DNA from 3 places in the Enterobacter sp. FW301-JW81 genome. Region 2 is predicted to be linked to each of the others. Evidence: riboswitches for the same ligand, from Rfam matches in the RefSeq annotation. Region 2 holds a riboswitch; each other region holds the start of a gene.
What was found. Region 2 has a riboswitch for thiamine pyrophosphate ahead of thiB (thiamine ABC transporter substrate binding subunit). Riboswitches for the same ligand answer to the same signal wherever they lie in the genome.

Region 1 (9,750 bases), on a different contig from region 2:
GTACCGGTTATGCGTACCACCAGGATCGTATGCGTCGTCGTGCTGCAGGCGAACTGCCAGCTGCACCGCAGGTGACTGCTGAAGATGCATCCGCGAGCCTGGCAGAACTGCTGAACGCAGGTCTGGGTGGTTCCGACAACGAGTAATCGTTGATGCCCGGTAATAAACATTACCGGGCATATGTCTCGTAGGTCGGGTAAGCGTAGCGCCACCCGACAATAAAAAACCCGCCTCGGCGGGTTTTTTTACATCTGTATGTTATTAGTTTACCAACGGGATCCGTCGATAAAGTTCAATCATATCGCCCGCCAGATCCTGAATGACCATTGCGTTCATCAGGTGATCCTGAGAGTGAACGGTGATCAGGTTAACCGGAAGTTTCCCGGTGCCTTCATCAAGCCCAATGAGTTGCGTCTGTATGGTGTGGGCATGCTTCACGTATTCGCGCGACTCTTCCATCGCCTTTTCGGCTTCGGTAAAGTCACCTTTACGCGCCATCTGCAACGCCGTAAGGGCAGCGCTGCGCGCCGCACCCGCGTTGACCAGCAGTTCCATGATCGTTGTTTCTAAATCTTCCACGGGTTACTCCAGAAGTTTAAGCGCTTTTTCCAGTACGGCATCACCTTTCATCATGCCGTAATCCATCATGTCGATCACCGCGACCTTTTTACCCAGCGGGTCGGCCTGTGCCTGTAGTTTCGCCTGCTCGTATTTAACCTGTGGCCCCAGCAATACGATGTCGGCCGTCGCGATGTTGTCTTTAAACTCCGCAACCGGAACGGCTTTAATGGTGACTTCAACTCCTTTTTTCTGTGCGGCATCTTTCATACGTTGAACCAGCATGCTGGTTGACATTCCCGCGGCACAGCATAAAACGATGTTCTTCATAATCAGCCTCGATCTACATGTGTTTACTGATAATTATCCCGTGCAGAACGCTTCAACAACCGCTTTACCGCGATTGTGTGTCAGGCATCACAAAGAAACCGATGATTTTCTGAAACCGGTTACAATTTTGTATTGGCTTATACCTGGCCCGTCGAAACGGGCAGGGTGAAAGAGTGAGGATTAGCTGGCAGACGTGCGGATAATGCGGTTTTTTCCCTGCTGCTTCGCGCTGTAGAGGGCGTTATCAACGCTTCCCACAAACTGCTCCAGCGGTTCGAAATGCCACTCACCAAGACCGCCGCTGAACGTCACCCGCAGGTTCTCTTCACGCCAGACGCGTTTTTCAACGGCGTTACGCCACGCTTCCAGCAATGAGAGCGCGGAAGGAATCTGCTCAGCCAGGAAGACCACCGCGAACTCTTCTCCGCCGTAACGGTAAACCGAGACGTGATGTGGCTGCATTATCTGGATCCCTTCGCGGGCCACGTTGCGCAGGACGATATCACCTGTCAGGTGGCCCAGCGTGTCGTTAATTGATTTAAAGTTATCAATATCCACCAGCGCCATCGCAAAAGGCTGTTGGGCATTCAGCAGCTCAGCGACGTCGCTATCGAACGCGCGACGATTTTTACAGCCCGTCAGCGCATCGTGAGTTGCCTGGCGCACATACGCCATTTCGCGCTCTTTATTGGACTGAATGGTGTGGCTCAGCATCGCTTCAAGACGTGGAGCCTCGCTGACATCACCGGTTTTGATGGCATTGATAATGTGCATCAACACGCTACGCGAGGCGTGGCGGAGGTATAAGCCGAAGAGAATGATGATGATGGCCGCCAGCGCGAACCCCCAGCCAACGATCGTCGTTTCGTGGCGGGTAATATCGGTGAGCGTCGCGCCCGATACCCGGTATATGACAAACCAGTCCGGGTTGGTAAACGAGTAATAGTAATACCAGGCGTTGCTTTTCTTGTCGTAAAAATGGCCTTCACCGCTGGTCATTTTGTCCATCAGCGCTTCGCTCACGTACTGTTTGAAGAGCGCGCCTGTATCAGGGTGCAGCACGACGGCACCGTCGCGTTCGACGACAAAGAATTCCCCCTGAACGGGCGCCACCATCTGACGCAGGGTGTAGCCCATTGAGGTCAAATCGAGATGAAACGCGATCGTTCCCTTCAGTCTGCCTTCAGGAGAAATCAAAGGCTTATAAAGCGTGACCGTCGGATGACCGGTGAAGTAGTCCATGTAGGGACGGGTATAGTGGCTGAAGATGCTGGCTTCCGCCTGGGCGACAAACCACGGCCGCGTCCGCGGGTCGAAGGTTTTACTTTTCTCAGTCGGGAGCACTTCCGGTGCGCGGAGATAATGCCCCTGCGTGTCGGCCAGCGAGATGGAGGATACGGTCGGCATCAGGTTCTGCAGATGCATGATCATCTGCAGCCCCTGCGTCGGGTTGACGTTGAGCGTCTCGTTAAGCCTGTCGTTGCGCGCAAAATACATGGCAGAGCGGCCAAGGATATAGTCGTTTTCACGCAGGATAGACTCGGTGTAGTTTACCGCCAGGTTGTGCGTGAAATTACTATTAATTTTATGATAATCCTCAAGAAAATCCTTTCTCTGTGAAAGCGTCACGGCGATAGCGATCACCGCAAAACTGCAGAGGATCCCCGCGAAGCTGAGCATGATTGGCCGGGTAAAAGAGAGCTTTTTGCTGTGAAGTGCCATGAGCTGTACATCGTTCCTGATGGTGAATGCTTTTCGTCTGCCGATATCCTCTCAGCATAGTCGCTGTCCTGCGGTTAGCGGTGAATTATACGGAACACGATGTCTGATGGGATGATTTATCTTAAGGATCGCTAAGAAAATACTTATTAAATGAGCGGTCGCTTTCAGAGGCAGGGCGAAACGAGGAAGAAGCTTTTCGCCCTGGTCAGCATCCTTTGCTAACGCGGTGACAATAAAAAACCGGATGAGGGCTGGCAATCATCCGGTTGTGACTCTACGTAGCCCCTCGACATTTTTTTACCGGGTTGCAGTGCGTTTCAGCGTTATTGCGAGGCTCTTCCCAGCCAGCTGTCCCAGTCTTTCCATACAGGCTGAAGGCCCTGTGCCGTCAGGGCTGCGGCGACCGCTTCCGGACGCCGTCCATCATGCGGGACAAACTGCTCCAGCTCCGGACGATCGTCGGCGTAGCCGCCAGGCTGCGTTTTGGAAAACGCGCTGACGTTGTTAATCGCAAGCGGGATCACGCGATCGCGAAACGCCGGGGACTCGCGCGTTGAGAGGGATAATTCAACCTCCGGGGCAAGCAGGCGAAACGCGCAGATGGTCTGCACCAGCTGACGTTCGTCCATTAGTGAAGCCGGCTCAATCCCTCCCGCGCAAGGCCGCAGGCGGGGGAAAGAGATGGAATAACGGCTCTGCCAGTAGTGCTGCTGGAGCCACAGCAGATGTTCCGCCACCATGTAACAATCCACCCGCCAGCTGTCGGAGAGCCCGATCAGCGCACCCAGACCGATTTTGTCGATGCCCGCGCGACCCAGCCTGTCCGGCGTTTCCAGCCGGAAAAAGAAGTCTTGTTTCTTGCCCTTCAGGTGGTGTCGGGCGTACGTCGCCTCGTGATAGGTTTCCTGATAGACCATGACCCCGTCCAGCCCGAGGGTTTTTAGCTCCGCGTATTCGTCCTGCGACAGGGGCTGCACTTCCATCTGCAAAGACGCAAACTGACGGCGAATGGCGGGAAGATGCTGACGGAAATAGTCCATTCCCACCTTTCCCTGATGTTCGCCCGTAACCAGCAGAAGATGCTCAAAGCCCATCTCACGTATGGCCGCACACTCGTGGGCAATCTCATCCTCATCGAGCGTTTTTCTCTTGATGCGGTTGCTCATGGAGAAACCGCAGTAGGTGCAGTCATTGGCGCAAAGATTTGAGAGATAGAGCGGGACGTAGAAGCTCACCGTGTTGCCAAAGCGCTGACGGGTAAGCCTCTGGGCCCTCTGTGCCATCGGTTCGAGGTACGCGCTGGCCGCCGGGGAGAGCAGGGCCATCAGATCCTCGCGGGTCAGATGACGGACATTCAGCGCGCGCTCCACGTCGGCAGCCGTTTTGCTGTTGATGCGCAGGGCAATGTCGTCCCAGTTTATCTCCCGCCAGCGCTCGGTAAATGTCCTCATGAGATTGCCTCCAGGAAACCGGTCAACGGGCTGGTGGCCTGCGCCTGAAAACTGCGCGAGCCGGGGCCGGAAACCCTTGCCAACAAGCCGGCCTCAACGGCCATGCGGAACGCACGCGCCATCATGACCGGATCGTCGGCAACCGCGATAGCCGTGTTCACCAGCACCGCGTCGGCACCCATCTCCAGCGCCTGCGCGGCATGGCTTGGCACGCCAATGCCCGCATCCACAACCACCGGTACGTTGGCCTGTTCGATGATGATCTCCAGCATCGCCCGGGTCTCCAGCCCCTGGTTGGAACCGATGGGGGCCCCCAGCGGCATGACGGCGGCGCAGCCGACCTCTTCCAGCCGTTTACACAGGACCGGGTCGGCGCCGCAGTAAGGCAGGACGGTAAACCCTTGCTGCACCAGCTTTTCAGCGGCCTTCAGCGTTTCGATGGGGTCAGGCAGCAGCCAGCGGGCATCCGGATGTATTTCCAGCTTCAGCCAGCGCGTGCCGAGTGCCTCCCGGGCCAGCTGCGCGGCGAAAATCGCCTCTTCGGCCGTTTTCGCGCCGGAGGTGTTGGGCAGCAGCGTGACGCCCGCTTCCAGTAAAGGAGCCAGAATAGCGTCGCTGTGGTGGCGCAGATCCACGCGCTTGAGCGCCAGCGTCACCAGTTGGCTGCCGCTTTCACGAATGGCATCCACCATCAGCTGCGGCGAGGCGAATTTTCCGGTTCCGGTAAACAAGTGCGAGTCAAAAACTTTATCGGCAATACGTAACATCTCAGCCCCCTGCGATAACCTGAAACAGCAGGATCTGGTCGCCTTCGTTGACCTGCTGATGTTCCCACTGCTCGCGCGGCAGGATCTGTTGATTGAGCGCCAGTGCCGTTCCCGGCTTGAGCTGGCGCAGCTTGTCGAGCAGTACGGCAACGGTGAGCCCGTCGTCGCATCTCATCGGCTCGTCGTTAAACAGAATGCGCATCGCAGCCTCCACATACCGGGCAACGGCTGGCGCGGCGTAACGCCAGATGGCGCCAGCCGCTGGAGCGAGCATCAAACAGCCGCAGCGTATTGCGTTCCGTCTCCATGCCGCTGAGCAGCTTGATGGCCTCCAGCGCCTGCATCGTGCCCATCACGCCGACCACCGGACCAAGAATGCCCGCCGTGCGGCAGTTGCGCGTCGGCTCGGCATCATCCGGCCACAGGCAGCGATAGCAGCCCTGCGCCCACGGCGGGGTCAGGACCATCATCTGCCCGCCGAACCCCACCGCGCTGGCGGTAATCAGCGGGGTATTAGTTGCCACGCAGGCGGCGTTAATCGCCTGGCGCGTCGCCATGTTGTCGGTGCAGTCCAGCACCACGTCGGCAAGCGCGACTTCACGATGCAGGCTCTCGCCGCTGAGACGTTCCTGTCGCGCAATCAGCTTGATGTCCGGATTAAGCTGGTGTAGCCGCTGCCGGGTGATGTGCGCTTTGGGCTGGTTGATATCGCCGGTGGTAAAGAGGATTTGTCGCTGCAGGTTGCTGAGATGAACGTCGTCATCATCGGCCAGCACCAGCGTGCCGATACCGGCACCTGCCAGATACAGCGCCGCAGGTGCGCCTAATCCGCCCAGACCGACAATCAGCACCCGGCTGGCGAGCAGTTTTTGCTGCCCGTCGATGGCGATATCCTCCAGCAGGATCTGGCGGCTGTAGCGCATGAAATCACGATCGTTCATCGCCAGCTCCTGCCAGCTGTAACAGCTGTTGGGTGGCAGACTGCCAGTCTGCGGCCTGGGTGATGGCGCTGACGACGGCGATGCTGCCGACGCCCGTCTCCAGCACGGCCGGAGCCCGTTCCAGGCTGATGCCACCGATGGCAACGGTGGGATAATCGGCAAGGCGTTTGACGTGACTCGCCAGCTGCGTCAGTCCCTGCGGTGCGGAGGGCATCTGCTTGGTCTGCGTCGGGAAAACGTGGCCCAGCGCGATGTAAGAGGGATGGGCAGCCAGCGCCACGTCGATCTCCATGTCGTCGTGTGTGGACACGCCCAGGCGCAGGCCGGCGGCGCGGATGGCATTCAGATCGGTTGTTTCCAGGTCCTCCTGACCCAAATGCACGCCGTAGGCCTGGTGCTTAACGGCCAGTCGCCAGTAGTCGTTGATAAACAGACGGGCGTTATACCGACGCCCCAGCGTAATGGCGGCGATGACATCAGTTTCCACCTCGTCGTCGCGTTTATCCTTGATGCGCAGCTGGATTGTGCGAACGCCAGCCTCCAGCAGGCGTTCGATCCACGCTACGCTGTCCACCACCGGATAGAGTCCTAAACGGTAGGGAACGGGCGGGAAATCGGGCTGGTACATTACGCCTCCTCTTTTTTGAGGTAGATTTCGCCGCCTTTGGCGCGGAAGGTTTCAGACATGTCCGCCATCCCCACTTCAATGGTTTGCGCGGCGGCGTAGTCGCGCACCTCCTGGCTGATTTTCATCGAGCAGAATTTTGGCCCGCACATGGAGCAGAAGTGTGCGACTTTGCCCGATTCCTGCGGCAGGGTCTCATCGTGATAGGCGCGGGCGGTGAACGGGTCCAGCGCCAGGTTGAACTGGTCTTCCCAGCGGAATTCAAAACGCGCCTTCGACATGGCGTTATCGCGGATTTGCGCGCCCGGATGGCCTTTCGCCAGATCGGCGGCATGGGCGGCAATTTTGTAGGTAATCAGCCCCTGCTTTACATCCTCTTTGTTTGGCAGGCCGAGGTGCTCTTTCGGCGTCACGTAGCAGAGCATGGCACAGCCGAACCAGCCGATCATCGCCGCACCAATCCCGGACGTGAAGTGGTCATAGCCTGGCGCAATATCGGTGGTCAGCGGCCCCAGGGTATAGAACGGCGCTTCGTGGCAGTGCTCCAGCTCTTCCGTCATGTTGCGGCGGATCATCTGCATCGGCACGTGTCCCGGGCCTTCAATCATCACCTGCACGTCATACTCCCAGGCGATTTTGGTCAGCTCACCCAGCGTGTGCAGCTCGGCAAACTGCGCCTCATCGTTGGCATCGCGAATGGAGCCCGGACGCAGACCATCGCCCAGCGACAGAGAGACATCGTACGCGGCACAGATTTCGCAAATCTCGCGGAAATGTTCGTAGAGGAAGTTTTCCTGGTGATGGGAGAGGCACCACTTCGCCATGATGGAGCCGCCGCGCGAGACAATACCGGTCAGACGCTTCGCCGTCATCGGCACGTAGCGCAGCAGCACGCCCGCGTGAATGGTGAAGTAGTCTACGCCCTGTTCAGCCTGCTCCAGCAGCGTGTCGCGGAAGGCTTCCCAGGTGAGGTCTTCGGCAATACCGTTGACCTTTTCCAGCGCCTGATAAATCGGGACGGTGCCAATCGGTACCGGGCTGTTACGCAGGATCCACTCGCGGGTTTCGTGAATATAGCGGCCAGTGGAGAGGTCCATCACCGTGTCCGCGCCCCAGCGCGTTGACCAGACCAGCTTTTCCACCTCTTCTTCGATGGAGGAGGTCACGGCCGAGTTGCCGATGTTAGCGTTGACCTTCACCAGGAAGTTGCGGCCGATAATCATCGGCTCGGATTCCGGGTGGTTGATGTTGGCGGGGATAATCGCGCGGCCGGCGGCCACTTCTTCACGCACATACTCCGGCGTGATGTTCTCCGGCAGGCGAGCGCCATAGCCCTCGCCCGGATGCTGGTGGCGCAGTATTTCACTGCGGATGCGCTCACGGCCCATATTTTCGCGGATGGCGATGAACTCCATCTCCGGCGTGACGATCCCCTGACGCGCATAGTGCAGCTGGGTCACGCGTTTGCCCGCTCTGGCGCGTTTCGGCGTCAGCAGCCCGGCGAAGCGCAGCTCGTCCAGACCATCGTCGGCCAGGCGTTCTTTGGTATACGCAGAGCTACGTACGCTCAGTTCTTCACAGTCGTTACGCGCGTCAATCCACGGCTGGCGCAGCTTCGCCAGACCCTGCTGAACGTTGATAGTCACAGAGGGATCGCCGTACGGGCCGGAGGTGTCATACACCGGTACGGCTTCGTTGTCTTCAAACTGCGGGTTATCTTTGCTGCCGCCGATAAGCGTCGGGCTAAGCTGGATTTCACGCATCGGGACGCGGATATCGGCCTGCGAGCCGGAAATGTAGATGCGTTTAGAGCTCGGGAAAGCGGTGCCTTCCAGGGTATCAATGAAGCGTTGGGCCTGTGCGCGCTGTTCGCGGCGGGTCAGTTTTGCAGTAGACATAGCTCATTCCAAAAGTGAAGGACATGGCTTGTCAGACGACGGATGAAGCAAGAGAGGATCGCCCGGGGGCGATACAACAGCAGTGTGACTCTTGTTCCCTTCGCAGGTATTAGCCTGATCAGGTTCCGCGGATCCCGAATTAACGGTCTCAGCCCGTGCTTTCACACTGGGCACTCCGACAAGAAAAATCCCCCTCGTGAGAGGGGCGAATGGTTGTAAATTACTCGTTAACGATTAATAACTCAAGCAGGGCGCGCGATGTTATCTTCGTGGCTGACATCCAGGCCGTTATCCAGAGCGAGGGCGATCAACTTATCTTCCAGCGTGAATCGCTCTTCCAGCGCTTCGCCAAGGTCGGAAAGCGCCCGCTGGAACTCAAGATAGTTGTCGTGATCGATGGCGTTCTCAAGCGTGGAATCGTAGTAGTCCATAATCTGCTGGGTGTTGGCTTCCAGCAGCGGATAGAGTTTGCTGGCCGCTAAATACGGCGTTGTCCCTTCCATTTCGCGGATAATGCGTTCATAAATATTGAAATGGCCGTCGGACAGATAGTCGACCAGGCCCTGACAAAAATCATCCAGCGATTTTTCATTCAGTCGCATAAACGATTCTTTGCCAGGCTTAATACCGACCAGATTGTAATAAGCCACGAGTAGATGCTTGCGCACGTGTAGCCAGCGATCCACCAGTTTGTTACTTCCTCTAACGCGCTCAGTCAGGCTTTCCAGCTGGTTTAACATGGTCGACTCCGCAAGGTTTAGGATTGAATCTGCTTATCCAAAATGTAACCACAATGCTAACAACATGTCAGTGAAGCGAAGGTAGTGCAATAGATATGGATCGTATTATTGAAAAATCAGATCTGGGTTGGTGGATCGTCAGTCACGAACAAAAATTATGGCTTCCTGGCGGAGAGATCCCTTATGGCGCAGCAGAGGTGTTCGATCTAGTGGGGCAGCCTGCGCTGAAGATCGGCGAATGGCAGGGGGAAGCTGTGTGGTTGATCCAACAGCCTCGCCGTCAGGATATGGGATCGGTTCGTCAGGTACTGGATCTGGACGTGGGTCTGTTCCAGCTGGCGGGGCGCGGCGTGCAGCTGGCGGAGTTTTACCGCTCGCATAAATACTGCGGCTACTGCGGTCATACCATGCACCGGAGCAAAACCGAGTGGGCGATGCTCTGCAGCCACTGCCGCGAGCGCTACTATCCTCAGATTGCACCGTGCATTATCGTCGCTATCCGCCGGGAGGATTCCATCCTGCTGGCGCAGCACACCCGTCATCGCAACGGCATTCACACCGTGCTGGCCGGCTTCGTCGAGGTGGGCGAAACGCTGGAACAGGCGGTGGCGCGAGAAGTGATGGAGGAGAGCGGGATTAAGGTCAAAAACCTGCGCTACGTCACCTCTCAGCCGTGGCCGTTCCCGCAGTCGCTGATGACGGCCTTTATGGCCGACTA
Region 2 (9,750 bases):
ACGGTGACCAGCAGTTTATCTGCCGCCCTGGCGATATCCTGCTGTTCCCGCCGGGTGAGATCCACCATTACGGCCGTCACCCTGACGCCAAAGAGTGGTATCACCAGTGGGTCTACTTCCGTCCGCGCGCCTACTGGCAGGAGTGGCTTTCGTGGCCGGCTATTTTCGCACACACCGGTTTTTATCGCCCGGATGAGGTTCATCTGGCGCAGTTTCGCGAGCTTTTTGCCCAGATTATTGAGGCGGGGCAGGCAGGAGGTCGTTATGCCGAACTGCTGGCAATTAACCTGCTTGAACAACTGCTTCTGCGACGGATGGAAGCGATTAACGCGTCGCTGAATCCGCCGCTGGATAACCGCGTGCGCGATGCCTGCCAGTACATCAGCGACCATCTGGCCGATAGCCAGTTTGATATCGCCAGCGTCGCCCAGCACGTCTGCCTGTCGCCGTCGCGGCTGTCGCATCTGTTTCGCCAGCAGCTTGGCGTCAGCGTGCTGAGCTGGCGTGAGGATCAGCGCATCAGCCAGGCGAAGCTTCTGCTCAGCACCACCCGGATGCCGATTGCCACGGTGGGGCGCAACGTGGGCTTTGAAGATCAGCTTTATTTTTCGCGCGTATTTAAAAAATGCACCGGCGCCAGCCCGAGCGAATTCCGCGCGGGATGTGAATGAACGGTAAACATTCAGGTGAACTTCAGGAGCATCTTGTAAACTATTCAGACAATTGTTGCCTTGACGCGGTGCGGGGCGCTAAGCAGAATCGCTGATTCGTTTTCTGACCGGAATAGTTATGCAGGCATTGCTGGAACACTTTATTACCCAGTCCGTTATGTATTCGCTCATCGCCGTGGCGCTGGTGGCGTTTCTGGAATCGCTGGCTCTTGTGGGGTTAATCCTGCCCGGCACCGTGATGATGGCAGGGCTTGGCGCGCTGATTGGCAGCGGTGAGGTTAATTTCTGGCAGGCGTGGCTGGCCGGGATTATCGGCTGCCTGCTGGGCGACTGGATCTCGTTCTGGCTGGGCTGGCGCTTTAAGAAGCCGCTGCACCGCTGGTCGTTCATGAAAAAGAACAAAGCGTTGCTGGATAAGACCGAGCATGCGCTGCACCAGCACAGCATGTTTACCATTCTCGTCGGCCGCTTTGTCGGGCCTACGCGTCCGCTGGTTCCTATGGTCGCCGGGATGCTGGATCTGCCGGTCGCCAAGTTTGTGGTACCGAATATTATCGGCTGCGTTTTCTGGCCGCCGTTCTACTTCCTGCCGGGGATCCTCGCGGGGGCAGCCATCGATATTCCTGACGGTATGCAGAGCGGTGAGTTTAAGTGGCTGCTGCTGGGCACGGCGCTGCTGCTGTGGCTGGCGGCATGGCTGTGCTGGCGGCTGTGGCGCAGCGGAAAAGCGAATATCGATCGCCTGACGCGCTACCTCCCGCGTACTCGCCTGCTCTGGCTGGCCCCGCTGACGCTGGGTGTGGCCGTGGTGGCGCTGGTGGCGCTGATTCGCCACCCGCTGATGCCGGTATATGGCGAGATTTTATTAAAAGTGGTCAGCCGTTAAGGACTTTTCCCTCTCCCTGTGGGAGAGGGGCAGGGTGAGGGCATCAGGCCGCAGGAATGCCCAACAGCGAAGATGCCCCCGCTTTACCACTCAGAAGCTCTTCTGTTTTTCCATCCCACGCAATTCGCCCTTCGGCAATTACCACCGATCTCGGTGCAATCCGCGCGGCATCCTCAATACTGTGCGAAACCATCAGCATCGTTAGCTGCTGGCGCTGACAGACGTCCTGCACCAGCCCCAGCATCTCCTGGCGCAGAGCGGGGTCGAGCGCAGAGAACGGTTCGTCCAGCAGCAGGATCGGCTGCTCGCGTACCAGGCAACGCGCCAGAGCCACGCGCTGACGCTGGCCGCCGGAAAGCTCGCCCGGCAGCCTGTCAATAAGCCCGTCTATTCCCATCTGCGCGGCAATGATCGCCAGCTTCTGACGCTGGGCATCGTTAAGCTTGAGCCCCGGATCCATCCCCAGCGCGATGTTCTGCCGCACCGTCAGGTGGGTAAACAGGTTGTTTTCCTGAAACAGCATGGAGACCGGGCGTTTTGCGGGCGGCGTATGGGTATGGTCCCGGTTTTCAATGACTATCGATCCGCTTGCCGGCTGCAGAAATCCCGCCACCAAATTGAGCAGCGTGCTTTTTCCCGCACCGCTTGGGCCAAGCACGGCAATCATCTCTCCCTGGCGCACGGAGAGCGTGAAGCGCATCGGCAGATGCTGGTAGAGCCAGATTACATCAGTCAGTTTTAACATCGCGCCCCGGAAGTTTTTCGATAACGGTAAATAAAGCAAAGCACAGCAGCAGCAGTAACAGCGCGGTCACCGCGCCGTCCTGGCTGCGGTAGGAGCCGATTTGCTGATACAGCCAGTAGGGCAGCGTGCGGAAATTGTCATTTCCGAAGAGCGCCACGACCCCAAAATCACCCATTGAGAGCACGCAGGCAAACGCCAGCGCCTGCGCCAGCGGACGTTTTAGCGCGCGCAGTTCGACCACCTTCAGCCGTTGCCAGCCCTTCATCCCCAGCGACTGACAGAGCAAACCGTAGCGGCCGTTGACGTCGCGCATCGGGTTTTCCAGCACCTTGAGCGCGTAAGGAATGGCCATCAGGGCGTTGGTGAAAATCACAATGCCGTCGGCGCTTTCCGGCAGGCCTATGGTGCTGTTGAACAGCAGGAAGAAGCCCGTCGCCAGCACGATCCCCGGCATGGCGAGAATCAGCATGCCTGTCAGCTCCAGCGCGTGTCCGGCTTTTTGCGTCTGTCGGGCATGGAGTTCGCGGCTGCTCCACAGCAGCATCATGGTCAGCGTGACGCACAGCAGCCCTGCGGCCAGTGCAATACGAAGCGAGGTCCCGGTAGCCTGCCAGAGGATAGGCTGTTGCAGGACGGACAGGAGATTGAGATTAAGACCGTCAACGATAACGGCCATCAGTGGCGGCAGCAGCAGCAGGAGCGCCAGTGCGATCAGTATAAAATCGATGACGCGGCTGTGCAGGCTGTCCTGCGGATCGCGCCAGCCGGTTATTTGATTGCTGCCAGGGGGAATGGCTTTACTCAGGCGCTGGCTCAGCAGCACCAGCGCAAGACAGCACCCCATCTGCACCATCGCCAGCAGCGCGGCGCGGCCGGGATCGTAGTCGTAACTCAGCGCCTGGTAAATCGCCAGCTCAATGGTCGTCGCCTGCGGTCCGCCGCCGAGTGAAAGTACGGTGGCGAAGCTGGCAAAGCAGAGCATGAATATTAAGGCCGCAACGGGGGGGAGCTGGCGACGCAGCCACGGCCATTCGACAAAGCGGAAGAATGACGCGCCGCGCATCCCAAGCTGGGCGGCAATCTGACGCTGTTCGCCGGGAATGTTCTCCAGCGCCTGCAAAAAGAGGCGCGTCGCCATCGGCATATTGAAAAACACGTGCGCCAGCAGAATGCCCTTTAGCCCGTAGGGGGAGAATGTCCATTCAAGACCAAGCAGGCTCCACAGGGAAGCCAGCCAGCCCTGGCGACCGTAAACGCTCAGAATGCCAAATACCGCCACCAGCACGGGCAGGATCAGCGTCATGGCGCACAGGCGCAGCAGCGCCTGCCTGCCGGGGAAACGCCTGCGATAGAGCGCGCGTGCAAGAAAAATAGCCGGGATCACCGACAGCAGGGCAGAAAGAAACGCCTGCCAGAAGGAGAAACGAATGACGTGCCAGAGATAGCTGTCGTGCCAGAGTGCGGGCAGGTCACTCTCTGGCGCGTTAAACCACAACGCAAGAAAGGCCCCCAGGCTGACCGCCACCATCACTATGGCGGCGAGCAGCCCGGGCAGTAACCAGCCGGGAATCAGCGGCTGACGGCGCGTTGCCATTCACTTACCCATGCTGCACGCTGCGCGGCGACCTGCTGCGGCGTAAATTCCAGCGAGGTTTTTGGTTTGGTTAGCTGCTCGAAACCTGCTGGCAGCGCAACGTTCGTGACGGGATACATCCAGTTACCTGCCGGGATGGCGTTCTGGAACGCGGGCGAAACCATAAATTTCAGGAACTTTTCTGCGAGTTCCGGCTGTTTGCTGGCGACGGTGCGCGCGGCCACTTCCACCTGCAGATAATGCCCTTCAGCAAAATCAGCAGCCGCGTAGTTGTCTTTCTTCTCGGCGATAATGTGATAGGCCGGAGAGGTGGTGTAGCTCAATACCAGGTCGCTTTCGCCTTTCAGGAACAGGCCATAGGCTTCACTCCACCCTTTGGTCACCGTCACGGTTTTGGCGGCCAGCTTCTGCCACGCTTCGGGCGCTTTATCCCCGTAGACCTTCTGCATCCACAGCAGCAGGCCCAGGCCCGGCGTACTGGTGCGTGGATCTTCATAAATGACGCGCCATTTCTGGTCGCTTTCTACCAGCTCTTTCAGGCTTTTCGGCGGGTTTTTCAGCTTGTTTTTGTCGTAAACAAAAGCAAAGTAGCCGTAGTCGAACGGCACAAAGGTGTCGTTTTTCCAGCCGCCAGGCACGTTAACGGCCTCTGCCGCTACGCCGCTTTTGGCAAACAGTTTGGTTTGCGAGGCGGCGTCCAGCAGGTTGTTGTCCAGGCCGAGCACCACATCGGCTTTACTGTTTTTACCTTCCATGCGCAGACGGTTGAGCAGCGAGACGCCATCTTCCAGCGCCACGAACTTCAGTTCGCAGTTACAGTCAGCTTCAAAGGCTTTTTTGACGACCGGGCCAGGGCCCCAGTCGGCAGAAAAAGAGTCGTAGGTGTAGACCGTCAGAACGGGCTTAGCAAAAGCAGGCAGCGCAAACAGCGCCAGCAGGGGAAGAGCTTTTTTTAACACTTTGCACCTCAAAGTTGAGTGGCAAAGGATTTTGAGCGACAGCCTCAAATCCCTTCGCCGGCGTTATCCGGATCAGGTTCGACGGGTATTATCTCAGCGCACATCTGTGATGCAGCACCCCGTTGAGAACGGCGCTATTGTAATGATTTGGTGAATATTACGAAAGCGTTATGGTTCCGGCGGCGCAAACCAGGCCGATTTGAAATCAAACCAGCCCAGGGTGTTCATCCGCAAACCGCGCATACTGCGCTGTCCCTGGATCATCAGCCAGTGGTGTATCAAGGGGACGATCGCCTGTTCAGACAGCAGCTGCTGGCACCATACGGCAAGATTCATTTCGCCCGCACGCCACAGGGCTGCATCCTGCTGCCAGTCGCGGTGGATGCAGTGCTGGATCAGCGGGACCTCATACAGGTGTGAGAATAATGAAAAATCTAGCGGCAGGGTGAAGTTGGCGCTGTTCAGCCAGATATCGCTGGTCAGTTCCCCCTGATGCCATTCGTCATAGTCTACTTCCCGGATCTCCAGCCTGACCCCCTGCGCTGCCAGCAGTCTGGTCATGATCCTGGCGATAAAACGATGCTCCACGTGTTCGCGGTAGTAGGTCAGGGTGATGGACTCCAGCCCTGCGGGTTTATCGCAGTGCGCCGGGCGGGCGTGGTGCCAGCGCGGAAGCAGGCCGTACGCCGGGAACCAGTAGGTCTGGTACTGCTCTTCCGCATGGTAGATGAGATTGGAGGGGGATAAAACGTGGCTGATCCACTTACGTACCTCATGGTTTGCCCCGTGATGGGTGCGGCCATCAAACAGAAGATAGTAGCATCCCTCCTCCAGGCGACTCTCCACGGCTTTTTCTCCCGTGGTAGGGCCTTCCAGCGTCAGGCCTGCACTCAGCTCTTCATTCAGATCCGGCAATACCCACACGTTCACTTCGTCGATCAGCGCCCGATAGCCAAAATAGTCGTCGAACGCGCGGATTTTCAGCTGGCTGTTGTTATTACGGGAGACGGAGTAGGGGCCGGTGCCAACCGGCAGGCTGGCAAAATTGTTCATCGACTCCCACTCGCCGGGCAAAATCATTGACGGCACATAGCCCAGCAGCCAGGGAAGCCACTTGTCCTGCTGGGACAGCTCAATATCCAGCGTCCATGCCGTTGGGGAGTGCACGCGCGAAATATGCGAGTAGAGCGGCAGCTTGCGGACGCGTTCCAGAGAGGCGATGACGTCGCGCATTTCCAGCTCGCGTCCATGGTGAAAGTGGATGCCGGGGCGTAAAAAGAATCGCCAGTGAAGCGGGGAAAGCTGCTGCCAGTGGTGCGCTATATCCGCTTCCAGTTCCCCATTTTCCTCATTTATCCGCGTCAGCCCGCTGAAGATTTGCCGGGCCATATGGGTTTCTGAGCGGCGTAAGGCCGTGCCGGGCAACAGATTTTTCATCGGCCGATAGTAGAGGACCCGCAGGATGTGGCGGCCCTGGCGGAAACTGCGTCCGAGGTGCGAAACCAGCATCTGGCGCACGGCGGCTTTGTCACCCACCAGCTGTACCAGCTGGTCAATTCGGTCCTGCTCCAGCAGATCTTCGGCGCGCTGCTGCTGCAGCGCCAGCCCGGTATACAGGAAGGTCAGGCGCGAGCGTTTGCCGCGTCCCGCTTCCGCTTCCCAGCTTAACCAGCCCTGCTGCTGCATGGTGTTGAGCAGCGTGCGCATATGGCGTCGGGAACAGCTAAGCAGGTCGGCCAGCTCGTTCAGCGTGGTCTCCTGCGATTGCCCCTCACAGCACTGCCAGAGGCGGATGAATTGTTGTTGCAGTCGACCGGAAGGCATAAAAGGGGAACTCCTGACAAAAAATCAGCAATTTATTAATCCCTATATTAAGCCAATAATCCTTACCGATGAAGTGAGGAGGTAAATTATGAAGAGGTCTACCGCACGTCAGTTTTATCAGCACTATTTTTCAGCGACAAAAGGAACGTCCTGGCTGGCCCGCCAGTGTGCAGAGCAACGGCTGAAAATTCTGGAAGACCTGATGCAGTGGGACGTTACGAAACCGACCTCTTCTCGCTAACTCGCCTCGATCATGTGTGACTGAGTATTGGTGCTAATCACCCGCCAGCAAAATGTTTTTGCTGGCTTTTTTCGTTTATTCTTTCACCCTGTTTCGATTCGCTTTCACAAGGACTTGCGCATGCTCTGGTTGATGACGATGGGGCGACGCCTGAACGGCGTCTATGCCGCTTTTATGCTGGTGGCCTTTATGATGGGCGTGGCGGGGGCGCTACAGGCGCCGACGCTGAGCCTGTTCCTCAGCCGCGAGGTGGGCGCGCAGCCGTTTTGGGTGGGGCTGTTTTATACCGTCAACGCCATTGCCGGGATCCTCGTTAGCCTCGCGCTGGCGAAACGATCGGACAGCCAGGGCGATCGCCGCAAGCTGATCCTCTTTTGCTGCGCCATGGCCGTAGGCAACGCGCTGCTCTTTGCGTTCAATCGTGATTACCTGACGCTCATTACCTGCGGCGTGCTGCTGGCGTCGCTGGCGAATACCGCCATGCCGCAGCTTTTCGCCCTGGCGCGTGAATATGCGGATAACTCGGCGCGGGAAGTGGTGATGTTTAGCTCGGTGATGCGTGCCCAGCTCTCGCTGGCGTGGGTCATCGGCCCGCCGCTGGCCTTCATGTTGGCGCTGAACTATGGCTTTACCGCCATGTTTTCCATTGCGGCAGGGATTTTTGTCATCAGCCTGGCGCTGATTGCTTTTGCGCTGCCGTCCGTGGCCCGGGTCGAGCAAACGACGGATAAACCGATTACTCAGGTGAGCGGCTGGCAGGACAAAAACGTCCGCATGCTGTTTATTGCCTCCACGCTGATGTGGACCTGCAACACCATGTACATCATCGACATGCCGCTGTGGATCAGCAGCTCACTGGGCTTACCGGACAAGCTCGCCGGGATCTTAATGGGTACCGCGGCCGGGCTGGAGATCCCGGCGATGATCCTGGCGGGTTATTACGTTAAGCGTTTCGGAAAGCGTCGGATGATGATCGTCGCGGTGGCGGCTGGGGTGCTGTTTTACGCGGGGCTGATCTTTTTCCATTCGCGCGAAGCGCTGCTGGCGCTGCAGCTGTTCAACGCTGTGTTTATTGGCATTGTCGCCGGGATAGGCATGCTTTGGTTCCAGGACCTCATGCCAGGTCGCGCCGGCTCGGCGACCACACTTTTTACCAACAGTATTTCGACGGGGGTCATTCTGGCGGGGGTGATTCAGGGGGCGCTGGCGCAAAGCTATGGCCATGCCTCGGTTTACTGGATGATTACGGCGATTTCGGTGGTTACGCTTGGGCTGACCTGCCGGGTCAAGGACGTTTGATTCTGGAAGACGGCTTCACGAAATGGAACAACTTTCTGACAGGTATAAAGAAGGGGAATAGAGTGCGTGGCGGGTGCTTGAGGCTGTTTGCCTCAGGCTTTCGCAAGAGGCAAACAGTGGAGAGTTCCACATCAAAAAAACTGATGGGGAGACCAACTTCACAACCCACATTGCGAGGTTAGTCTCTTCATTGCCGAAAAGCAATAAGGAGGCTGGAATGCCAAAACGTAGTCAAATCAATGGCCCGCTTTTTGCGGGCCATTGCCTTTAGCTCATAAACGCAGGCTGTTTTTTCTCGTACGCTGAGATGGCGTCTTCGTGCTGGAGCGTCAGGCCAATACTGTCGAGACCGTTCAGCATGCAGTGACGACGGAACGCATCAATGCTGAAGCTGTAGGTCTTATCTCCGGCCTTCACCACTTCTGCTTCCAGATCCACTTCAAACGTAATACCCGGATTCGCCTGCACCAGGGCAAACAGCTCATCAACCTGTTCGTCGCTCAGCGTGACGGGCAGAAGCTGGTTGTTGAAGCTGTTGCCGTAAAAGATATCGGCGAAGCTCGGTGCGATAACCACTTTAAAACCGTAGTCGGTCAGGGCCCACGGCGCGTGTTCACGGGATGAACCGCAGCCAAAGTTTTCCCGCGCCAGCAAAATGGATGCGCCTTTGTATTCCGGGAAGTTCAGAACGAACTCCGGATTAGGCACTTCACCTTTGTCATCCAGGAAACGCCAGTCGTTAAACAGATGTGCACCAAAACCGGTACGCGTGACTTTCTGCAAAAACTGCTTAGGAATGATTGCATCAGTATCGACGTTAGCGGCGTCCAGGGGGACAACCAGGCCCGTATGTTGGGTAATTTTCTCTGCCATGATTGTCTCCTTATTTCAGGCTGCGAATATCGGCGAAATGGCCGGTGACTGCCGCAGCGGCGGCCATTGCCGGGCTGACCAGATGGGTGCGCCCACCGCGGCCCTGACGGCCTTCAAAGTTACGGTTACTGGTGGAGGCGCAGCGTTCGCCAGGGTTCAGGCGATCGTTGTTCATGGCCAGACACATGGAGCAGCCTGGCAGGCGCCACTCGAAGCCCGCGTCGATAAAGATCTTATCCAGGCCTTCGGCTTCCGCCTGGGCTTTCACCGGACCGGAGCCTGGAACCACCAGAGCCTGCACGCCCGGTGCCACTTTACGGCCTTTTGCAATTTCAGCGGCGGCGCGCAAATCTTCGATACGGGAGTTGGTGCATGAGCCGATGAAGACTTTATCAATGGTGACGTCGGTCAACGGGATGCCCGGCTTCAGTCCCATATAGGCCAGCGCTTTTTCCGCACTGGCGCGTTCGACCGGATCGGCGAACGAGGCAGGGTCAGGGATGCTGTCGTTGACGGAAATCACCTGGCCCGGATTAGTCCCCCAGGTCACCTGCGGGGCAATCTCTTCTGCCTGCAGGGTAACCACGGTATCAAAGCTGGCACCGTCGTCGGTTTTCAGGGTTTTCCAGTACGCGACAGCATCGTCAAAATTCTGACC
Region 3 (9,750 bases), on a different contig from region 2:
CGGTTACTTTTTTCGCCAGCTTCAGCGCCGCTTCAACGGCGTCAGCACCGGATGGACCGGTGAACTGCAGGCAGTACTCTTTGCCCTGACCAGGCAGCAGAGAGAGCAGGTATTCGGAAAACGCGTCTTTCAGAGGCGTTGTCAGATCCAGGGTATGTAACGGCAAGCCGCTGGTAATGACATTTTGGATGCTTTTCAGCACATCAGGATGGTTATGGCCAAGCGCAAGGGTGCCTGCGCCTGCTAAACAGTCAAGGTATTCTTTATTATCTGCATCGGTGATCCACACGCCTTCTGCTTTAGTAATTGCTAAAGGCAGTTTGCGCGGATAACTCCTGACGTTAGATTCAAACTCGGCCTGACGGGCCAGATAGGTTTCGTTGCTTTTGTGGGCATCTACGGTGTCAATACGGACTTTATCCGTCATCATATCACTCCTACAACCGCCGCTTCGTTATGAGCCACGATTGAATAAAAAGTTAAAAAACAGATGGGGGGCCTGAAAAAAACGCCGCCAATATAGAGCCTTTTGCCACGGGGCTCAATGGTTAATTTGTTTACTGTTTTGTGACACGAGGCGCAGGGGAAGGATTATCCCCGTTTTCAGAAAGGAAGTTGCACTTTATGGCAAATAAAAACAGCCTGTTACGTGCTTTCTGCTATGACGGTAAAAACATAAAAAAGAGTGTGACAAATCGTGCCATTCGCTCACTGAAAAGGAGGGTGACCGCCTCGTTAGCACGCTTATTTCTGCGACAGGTGCAAAAAGTTGTGGTCATGATGGATGCGCAACGGAATTACGCATTAAAAATGGGCTCTCAACGCGCGTGGTTTCGCGATGGGTTTCACCGTTAATAATATGCAGGGCGCTCAGGCGGCCAATTTCATAATGCGGCAGCTGAACCGTTGAAAGAGGCGGGAGAAAGAGCTCTCCGATGCCCACCATATTGTCATAGCCGATAACCGCGATATCTTCAGGGATGCGAAGCCCTTGCGCCAGCAGGGTCTGGTACACCATCAATGCAATACGATCGTTACCGCAGATAACGGAGTCGAACCGGGGAATGCCTTTCTGAATGCGCGCCCGCACGGCTGACGGAATGTCGCGATAGTGCTCGTCGCCAAACGCCATGTAGCTATGTTCCAGGCTGTCCGGGTCGAGCCCCGCTTCACGGCATGCGCGCTCCAGCCCCCGGCGGCGCCGGGTTGTGGCCAGATGGTCCGCCGGTAAATGCAGGCACAGGGGCTGTCGATAGCCCTCGGCGAGTAACGCCTGCACGGCGGCGTACTGCCCCTGTTCATCATCAGGGATATAGCTGGCGACCTGTTCACTGACGCTTTCGCAGTTGGCCAGCACGCACGGAAGGGTGAGGAGCTTGGCAGGGAGAGGAACCTGGCGTAATCCCATTGTGGTGTAAATAATCCCGTCCGGGCGGTGGGAGAGCAGCAGATCGACAATCGCATCCGGGTTGTCATCGGTAAACATATTCATGACGAAGCTGTTCCAGCCGTGCATCCGGGCGGTCTCTTCTATGGACAGCGTAATCTCCACCGAGAAAGGCGTCGTCACCGTATCGAGCGCCAGCACGCCGATGGTTTTCGGTGAGGCATTTGCGCCGCGTATTTTCTTGGCGGAAAGATCGGGTACGTAGCTGGTCTGCTCGATAGCCTGCTGTACGCGCGCCAGCGTTTCCGGCTTAAGGCGCTCCGGGCTGTTAAGCGCGCGTGAGACGGTCATCAGCGATACGTTAGCCAGCTTTGCGACGTCCTTCAGGGAAGCCATTTTCTTACTCCGTTAATGCCACGTGTTAAAGAGTATACAACTAAGTGACTGATGTAAAAGGAAAGGGTATGCAGTAGTGGTGTCAGACAGACATCATTGATGAATAGTCGATCGCGATCTCACTTCTGCAATGTTAACGTTAACTTTCGTGATTAACATCATGAATCTGATCCAAACCGCATGAGAAGTGTTTAATGTTAACGTTACCATCGCGTCATTACTCCAATATGAGAATGTCATGATGAAAACGCATCACTCTCACAGCTATCCCTTATTGAGCGCATTACTGTTTTTCTTTTTTGTCACCTGGTCTTCTTCCGGCTCTTTGCTGTCCATCTGGCTTCATCAGGAGGTGGGCCTAAAGGCGGGCGATACCGGCATTATCTATGCCGTGCTTTCTGTCTCCGCGCTTTTCGCTCAAATCTGCTATGGATTCATTCAGGACAAACTCGGTCTGCGCAAGAATCTGCTCTGGTTTCTGACCAGCCTGCTCATTCTTTCTGGTCCGGCCTTTTTGCTGTTTGGCTATCTGCTGCAGATTAACGTTTTACTCGGCAGTATTTTCGGCGGGATTTACATCGGCCTGACGTTTAACGGCGGGATAGGGGTACTGGAGTCCTATACCGAGCGCGTGGCCCGCCAGAGCCAGTTTGAGTTCGGCAAGGCGAGGATGTGGGGCTCGCTCGGCTGGGCGGTGGCAACCTTTTTCGCGGGGCTCCTGTTTAACATTAATCCGAAGCTTAACTTCGCCGTCGCGAGCTGCGCAGGGCTGGTGTTTTTTGTTTTGCTGGCGCGTCTCAGGGTCTCTTCCGCCCCGCACGCCATGCAGGAAGCGGTGTCCGGCGGTAAGGTCACGCTGGAAGATGCCTTGCGCCTGCTGACGCTGCCGCGGTTCTGGGCGCTGGTGTTTTTCGTTATCGGCACCTGTATTTATGGCGTTTACGACCAGCAGTTCCCGGTCTATTTCTCCTCCCAGTTCCCGACCTTACAGGAAGGGAACGCCATGTACGGCTATCTCAACTCCTTCCAGGTTTTCCTTGAGGCAGCGGGTATGTTCTGCGCGCCATGGCTGGTGAATCGCCTTGGCGCGAAGAATGGCCTGATTTTCGCGGGCATGGTGATGGCGATGCGCATGGTGGCATCGGGGCTGGTTGAAGGGCCGGTACTGATCTCCATTACCAAGCTACTGCACGCGGTTGAACTGCCCGTATTGCTGGTCTCAATCTTTAAATACAACAGCTTACATTTTGATAAACGGCTTTCTTCCACCCTCTATCTGGTGGGCTTTGCCTGTACAAGCTCGGTAATTGCCTCGGTCCTGTCGCCGCTGGCCGGTTACAGCTATGAGAAATACGGCTTTGCCCAGTCCTATCTCATTATGGGGCTATTAGTGTTCAGCACCACGTTTATCTCCATCTTCCTGTTGCGCTCGGGTAAGTCCTCTTCTGACCCGCTCATGACGCAACCTTCCACCATCTGATTGAAAGAGTAGAGAAATGACGTATTCCATTACAAAAGCAGAGCAGGAACTTCAGTCCAGACGCGAAGGGCTTAACCTGCGCTGGTATCCGCGTTACCACCTCGCTGCGCGCGCTGGCTGGATGAACGACCCAAATGGCCTGGTCTGGTTTGACGGCTGGTATCACGCTTTTTACCAGCATCATCCGTACTCCACCCAGTGGGGGCCCATGCACTGGGGCCATGCGCGCAGCAAGGATTTAGTTCATTGGGAACACCTTCCGGTTGCGCTGGCGCCGGAAGGACCAGAAGACAAGGACGGCTGTTTTTCCGGATCGGCGGTGGTGGATGGCGATACGCTGGCGCTGATATACACCGGACATAAATTCCACGGCGATCCGGATGATGAGGCGAATCTCTACCAGGTGCAGTGCCTGGCGACCAGCCGCGACGGCATTCATTTTGCCCGGCAGGGAATGATTGCTGACACGCCCCCTGGCCTGCATCACTTCCGCGACCCGAAGGTGTGGCGTGAAGGGGAGAGCTGGTACATGGTTGTCGGCGCGCGGGACGGCGAGACGGGCCAGGTGCGCGTTTATCGTTCTGCCGATCTGCACGCCTGGCAGGATATGGGCGTGCTCGCGGTGGCTGAAAAAGAGATGGGCTATATGTGGGAATGCCCGGACTTTTTCACCCTCAACGGTAAACGCGTGCTGATGTTTTCACCTCAGGGGATGGTTGCCGAAGGATTTAAAAATCGCAATCTTTACCAGAGCGGCTATCTGGTGGGCGAGTGGCAGCCCGGGCAGCCTTTTGTGCGTGAAGGTGAGTTTGAGGAGATGGATCGCGGGCATGATTTCTACGCGCCACAAAGTTTCCTCACGCCTGATGGCCGCCGCATCGTTATCGGCTGGCTGGACATGTGGGAATCCCCGCTGCCGGAACAGGAGGACGGCTGGGCAGGCATGCTCTCTTTACCGCGCGAACTGACGCTTGGCGCGGATAACTGTCTGCAAATGCTGCCGGCCAGAGAGGTCGAAGGTCTTCGGGACGCGTGGTTCCCCTGGCCGGTTAGCACGCTTAACAATCAGCAGATGACTCTGCTGGAACGCTGCGACGCGATGGAGGTTATTCTGCAGTGGGATTGCGCAAACAGCACTGCGGAACAATACGGTATCCGACTTGGAGCCGGGCTACGCGTCTATGTTGATGCGCAGATGCAGCGCCTGGTGCTGGAGCGCCACTACCCGCAGTATGGCCTGTGCGGGACCCGTAGCGTCGCGCTCGATATGAACGGCACGCTAAACCTGCGCCTGTTCTTTGACAGCTCATCCGTAGAGGTGTTTGTGAATGACGGAGAAGCCTGCCTTAGCAGCCGTATTTATCCTGATGAAGATTGCCGCGAGCTGGCGCTGTTTGCCTGGACCGGGGCGGCTTCGCTTATCGATGCCGGGGCCTGGCAATTAGGCTGACACGGGTTACATCTGGATAGGAGCATGCGGCGTTTCAGCCATGCCAGAAATCACAAAAGGCGACCGGAGTCGCCTTTTTTTAGTGATGACTTACTTTTGCTCTTAAGTTATGTAATTGAAAACGTCCATCGGTTAAGGACAGCTTTTGCAATATACGAAAGGCTTAATTAATGTGAGGCCCTGGAAATTATTTTGAAAGTTGTGCATTCAATACTTTCTCATTTTCAACTACAAGCGTTAATGTGTAGTCTGATTTCCTCCATACCCCGTTATTAGGCTTCCAGCTTTTAGAAAGAAGATATTCAGCAGCATCAGAGATAGGCATATTCATGACATGATCTGCTTCACTGGAAAACTGCTTAAAGCTATTGCTTGTCTTCGCTGGCTTAACATCACATTGTCCGTTTGCATCCATAACCTGGGTGCAGCCTTTAGCAAGGTGTTTATGTGCTGATTGTGCATGTTGTAGAGCATCTTTCTTAGCCCAAATACCAGTCCCAGCAGTAGCGTCACGTGCATTAACCCATGCTGCATTTTGAGCAGCTTCATTATAAGATTGTTGGCGGTTTTGCTCTACCAGGTAGCATGTATCTTTACTAATACCCTTGCTTTCACACTCATTCATTCTTTGTTGTGCCATTTGAGCAGGAGTAGAACATCCGGTAAGAAGAGAAAAGGCACTGACTATCATTGCTAACATCATTAATTTTTTCATTGACCTAATACCTCAAATTTAATGAAATCTGCTATAGCTATTACAACTAAAGAGAGCAGGTAAACTAAAAACTTTTTCATGTCTTTTAAATTCCACAATGGAAGTAAGATTGATACATAATCCCCATCCATGCACCAACAATTAAAAGAATAATATACAGAATAACAGAAATAAAAATGTACTTTGTCATGTTCGCTATCATTGGTACTATCATATATAGTTAGTTAACTAAACAATCATGGCCGAGTTTTTTGCTTAACGTCGGTTAACTGGCTATTTATTTTAATGCGGGATTTTCCGTATTAAAACGCTTAATCAGAGCCCCCAGTAAAGTGACTGGAATTAAGAGCTTTACTTAGAATCCGAAACCTACGCCAGCCCCAAGCGCGAAATCGTTATTAGTGCTTGATGATACACCCGCTTTCACCGTAGCCGCTCCAGCATGAAAAGAGGCGCCAACACTTACGGCTTGCTCGTCTTTAAAACTACCAGCGCCAGCAGAGAACATAACTTTTTGGCCTGCTTCAACTTGTGGCATAGAGGCAATCGCAATTGCGCTTGCAGCACCAGAGCGGGCTTCTTTCTTGTTACCGTCCACTTCATCACGTAATGATTTGAATTGTGCGTTAGTGTTAGCTTGTTGCTGGCTAAACACTTTTTTAGCGTCTTGCAGATCTTGAGCAACGCTAGCAGTCTGGGTCGAAGTGGATGCGATGGCAGCAGCATTAGCTGCTACTTTAATTTGTGTCACCATGTCCACTTTGTTAATGGTGGTGGTTACACCGTCTTTACCATTGTTACCATCTTTACCGTTAATCCCGTCTCTACCGTTCTTACCATCAAGACCATCTTTACCTGTAGCACCCGTTGCACCGGTGTCACCCTTAGCGCCATCTTTACCATCCACGCCGTTAGTAGGCTTGGGCGCATTTTCTAAAGAGGTAATACGTTGGTCATGATTAGCTAATACAGAACCTTGCAACTTGCTTTGATTTTGCAAGTCGATAATATCAGTGCCATTCTTAACAACACCTTGTAAAGCCGTGTTTGCTTTATTTCCGGTTTCATTGATTAATATATCTTGCTTACTGTCGGTGATACTTTGACCTGCTTTGTTGTCGTCAATTTTCTGATTCAGAGTCGTAATAAATTGTGTATTGGCATCAACCCCAGCTTGAGCTGCATCAGCTTTATTCACAGCCGTGTTAGCTGTATCTTGTGCGTTATTAATGGCAATATTTGCTTTAGCAATATCGCCTTGCAGGTTGTAGATTTGCCCGTCTTGCTGAACGTTGCTAGCCTTGATGTTATCAAGGTTATATGCGGTGTTGTCAGTCCCCTGAATCTGAATGAAAGTACCCGGGTTGTTAACGTTATCGTTAAGGTTTACGTTTACATCAGCAGCATTAGCCATACTAGCAAACACATTACCCATTACAAAAACAGCAATAACTGATTTATTTAAAGACTTCATTTATAAACTCTCATCATCAATGTAAGCAAAAAAATTAAAGTAAATGCGCTATCCTGGCGCAAGGGTATAACTTATTGTTATATCTCGATAATCTCGATATTTTGGTTTAATAACTTATTTCGTAACGTGTAGTAACTATCTATGAATGTGTAGTTTTAATTGTTGATCTAAATCAAGGGTGGCACCGGTGGCTCATTTGGCTAGTTGGGAAGGAAATGATATTTTCTCAATAAATACAGGTGTATAGCTTTTTATGAGAATGAGGTGTGAAAAAAAACATAAAACACCATTATATAAAGTATTCTTAAGTGTTTTAGCGGGAAATGATGCTAAATCTCTAAAACAGTTAATGTAAATTTATGGATTTTTCTAAATTCTTTTTTATCGAATTCTTCTTATGTTTTGAGTGAAGGTCATATTGAGCCTGGCAGTCTTTCGGTTGTTGCTTGTAAAAAATATTTATATTGAAAATTTAGTAAAAATGTATCTCGCTTGAATTGCTATGGCTGAGTAATAAAGATGTTACAGGCAATGATAATTAAATATCGTAAATATAAATGTAAACATTAACTTAAGATGATAAAGAGGAACCGGGAAAGGTATATAGGCTAACGGTGAAATCTTATAAGTGAATCATCCGCTCTGTGCACGCTAAGCAGCGTACAAGTGGGTGAGCAACTTCCTGTGAGTCTTTACGTGATTAAGATATCCTCAATGTGATCACTGCTGTGATAAATCGAAAAATCTTGCACCCTACCAGCGGCCCCGGTTACACTAAACGTTCACATATAGATAATGTGTAAACGATTGTTTTAAAAGTATTTTGACTCGGGGTGCCCTTCCACGTGAAGGCTGAGAAATACCCGTATTACCTGATCTGGATAATGCCAGCGTAGGGAAGTCAGATGCCTTCCCGGTCATCGCTTCTTCACGCAAGGCAGGAGCGAAACCATGCAGCCTGACCTGCTCGATTTACACGTTTTACACCACTTCCGAACCCGTTCTCCGCTTACCCATTGTATGACCAACGATGTCGTGCAGACCTTTACGGCCAACGTTTTGCTGGCGCTTGGCGCATCCCCCGCGATGGTGATTGAGGCCGAAGAGGCCGAACAGTTTGCCGGGATTGCCGATGCGCTGCTGATTAACGTTGGCACGCTGACGTCGCCGCGCGCCCAGTCGATGCGCCGGGCGATTGAGGGCGCGGTGGCGGCAGGAAAACCCTGGACGCTGGACCCGGTTGCCGTGGGCGCCCTGGCGTTCCGCACCCGTTTTTGCCATCAAATTCTCGCCCTGAAGCCGGCGGCCATTCGCGGCAATGCCTCCGAAATTCTGGCCCTTGCCGGCATGAGCGCGGGCGGGCGCGGCGTTGATACCACCGACACCGCCGCCAGCGCGGTGCCTGCTGCCGAGGCGCTGGCCCGCCAGATTAATGCCATTGTGGTTGTCACCGGTGAGGTGGATTACATCACGGACGGACAGCGAACCCGCACGGTCACGGGCGGTGACCCGCTGATGACGCGCGTGGTGGGTACCGGGTGCGCGCTCTCTGCCGTTGTGGCGGCGAGCTGCTCGCTGCCGGGCGATCGGCTGGATAACGTTACCGCCGCCTGCGGATGGATGAAGCGGGCCGGAACGGTCGCCGTTGCGCAGTCTGGTGGCCCGGGCAGTTTTGCCAGCGCGTTCCTGGATGCGCTCTACACGCTGGAGGAGCAGGCATGAAGCGAATTAACGCACTGACCATCGCCGGCACCGATCCCAGCGGCGGCGCCGGCATTCAGGCCGACCTGAAAACGTTCTCCGCGCTCGGCGCGTACGGCTGCTCGGTCATTACCGCGCTGGTGGCGCAAAACACGCGAGGCGTGCAGTCGGTCTACCGTATCGAGCCTGATTTTGTCGCCGCGCAGCTGGATTCGGTGTTCAGCGACGTGCGCATCGATACCACCAAAATCGGCATGCTGGCCGAGACGGATATTGTTGAAGCGGTGGCGGAACGGCTTCAACGCTATCAGGTGCAAAACGTGGTGCTGGATACCGTCATGCTAGCAAAAAGCGGTGACCCGCTGCTCTCCGCTTCCGCCGTTGAGACGCTACGCAAAAAGCTGCTGCCGCAGGTGGCGCTTATTACGCCAAATCTGCCCGAAGCCGCCGCGCTGTTAGGTGCGCCGCACGCGCAAACTGAACGCGAGATGAAAGAGCAGGGGAATGCGCTGCTGGCAATGGGCTGCGGGGCGGTGCTGATGAAGGGCGGGCATCTGGATGACGCGGAAAGCCCGGACTGGCTCTTCACCCCCGATGGCGAGCTGCGCTTCACCGCGCCTCGCGTGCAGACCAAAAATACCCACGGCACCGGGTGCACGCTCTCTGCCGCGCTGGCGGCGCTGCGCCCACGGCATGAAAGCTGGGCCGATACGGTGCAGGAAGCGAAAGCCTGGCTCTCGGCGGCGCTGGCAAAAGCGGATAGTCTGGAGGTCGGTCACGGTATTGGGCCGGTTCACCATTTTCATGCATGGTGGTAGGCCTTATACTGGCAGGACACACCACGCCTGAGAAAAACAGAGATGGAACAAGCGCATACCCGGTTAATCGCTCAACTGAATGAACGGATCGCCGCGCCCGACAACACGCCGCTGTACCTGAAGTTTGCCGAAACGGTAAAAAACGCGGTGCGCAGCGGGGTGCTGGCGCACGGGAATATTTTGCCCGGCGAGCGCGATCTGAGTCAGTTAACCGGCGTGTCGCGCATCACCGTGCGTAAAGCGATGCAGGCGCTTGAGGAAGAGGGCGTGGTGACCCGCGCCCGCGGCTATGGAACGCAAATTAACAACATCTTTGAATACTCGCTCAA

Region 1: linked by a shared signal. The riboswitch ahead of thiC (phosphomethylpyrimidine synthase ThiC) and the one ahead of thiB (thiamine ABC transporter substrate binding subunit) in region 2 are both predicted to bind thiamine pyrophosphate.
Region 3: linked by a shared signal. The riboswitch ahead of thiM (hydroxyethylthiazole kinase) and the one ahead of thiB (thiamine ABC transporter substrate binding subunit) in region 2 are both predicted to bind thiamine pyrophosphate.

What each region holds. Positions count from the first base shown of each region.
Region 1 is NZ_JBYTBA010000006.1:7,123-16,872, reverse strand. Features, by position in the region: gene rpoC (DNA-directed RNA polymerase subunit beta') at 1-146, shown strand, start outside; gene AC3WOK_RS18010 (PTS lactose/cellobiose transporter subunit IIA) at 262-579, opposite strand; gene AC3WOK_RS18005 (PTS sugar transporter subunit IIB) at 583-888, opposite strand; gene AC3WOK_RS18000 (sensor domain-containing diguanylate cyclase) at 1,069-2,610, opposite strand; gene thiH (2-iminoacetate synthase ThiH) at 2,934-4,061, opposite strand; gene thiG (thiazole synthase) at 4,058-4,828, opposite strand; gene thiS (sulfur carrier protein ThiS) at 4,830-5,030, opposite strand; gene AC3WOK_RS17980 (HesA/MoeB/ThiF family protein) at 5,014-5,769, opposite strand; gene thiE (thiamine phosphate synthase) at 5,756-6,397, opposite strand; gene thiC (phosphomethylpyrimidine synthase ThiC) at 6,397-8,292, opposite strand; TPP riboswitch at 8,371-8,480, opposite strand; gene AC3WOK_RS17965 (Rsd/AlgQ family anti-sigma factor) at 8,535-9,032, opposite strand; gene nudC (NAD(+) diphosphatase) at 9,128-9,750, shown strand, end outside.
Region 2 is NZ_JBYTBA010000004.1:143,723-153,472, reverse strand. Features, by position in the region: gene araC (arabinose operon transcriptional regulator AraC) at 1-671, shown strand, start outside; gene AC3WOK_RS14150 (DedA family protein) at 790-1,557, shown strand; gene thiQ (thiamine ABC transporter ATP-binding protein ThiQ) at 1,601-2,302, opposite strand; gene thiP (thiamine/thiamine pyrophosphate ABC transporter permease ThiP) at 2,286-3,896, opposite strand; gene thiB (thiamine ABC transporter substrate binding subunit) at 3,872-4,855, opposite strand; TPP riboswitch at 4,887-4,987, opposite strand; gene sgrR (HTH-type transcriptional regulator SgrR) at 5,024-6,679, opposite strand; gene sgrT (glucose uptake inhibitor SgrT) at 6,768-6,920, shown strand; gene AC3WOK_RS14120 (sugar efflux transporter) at 7,041-8,219, shown strand; gene leuD (3-isopropylmalate dehydratase small subunit) at 8,487-9,092, opposite strand; gene leuC (3-isopropylmalate dehydratase large subunit) at 9,103-9,750, opposite strand, start outside.
Region 3 is NZ_JBYTBA010000002.1:436,030-445,779, forward strand. Features, by position in the region: gene AC3WOK_RS08970 (diaminobutyrate--2-oxoglutarate transaminase) at 1-430, opposite strand, end outside; gene AC3WOK_RS08975 (LacI family DNA-binding transcriptional regulator) at 776-1,783, opposite strand; gene AC3WOK_RS08980 (MFS transporter) at 2,022-3,263, shown strand; gene AC3WOK_RS08985 (glycoside hydrolase family 32 protein) at 3,280-4,713, shown strand; gene AC3WOK_RS08990 (hypothetical protein) at 4,901-5,428, opposite strand; gene AC3WOK_RS08995 (YadA C-terminal domain-containing protein) at 5,784-6,902, opposite strand; TPP riboswitch at 7,722-7,818, shown strand; gene thiM (hydroxyethylthiazole kinase) at 7,854-8,624, shown strand; gene thiD (bifunctional hydroxymethylpyrimidine kinase/phosphomethylpyrimidine kinase) at 8,621-9,421, shown strand; gene AC3WOK_RS09010 (GntR family transcriptional regulator) at 9,464-9,750, shown strand, end outside.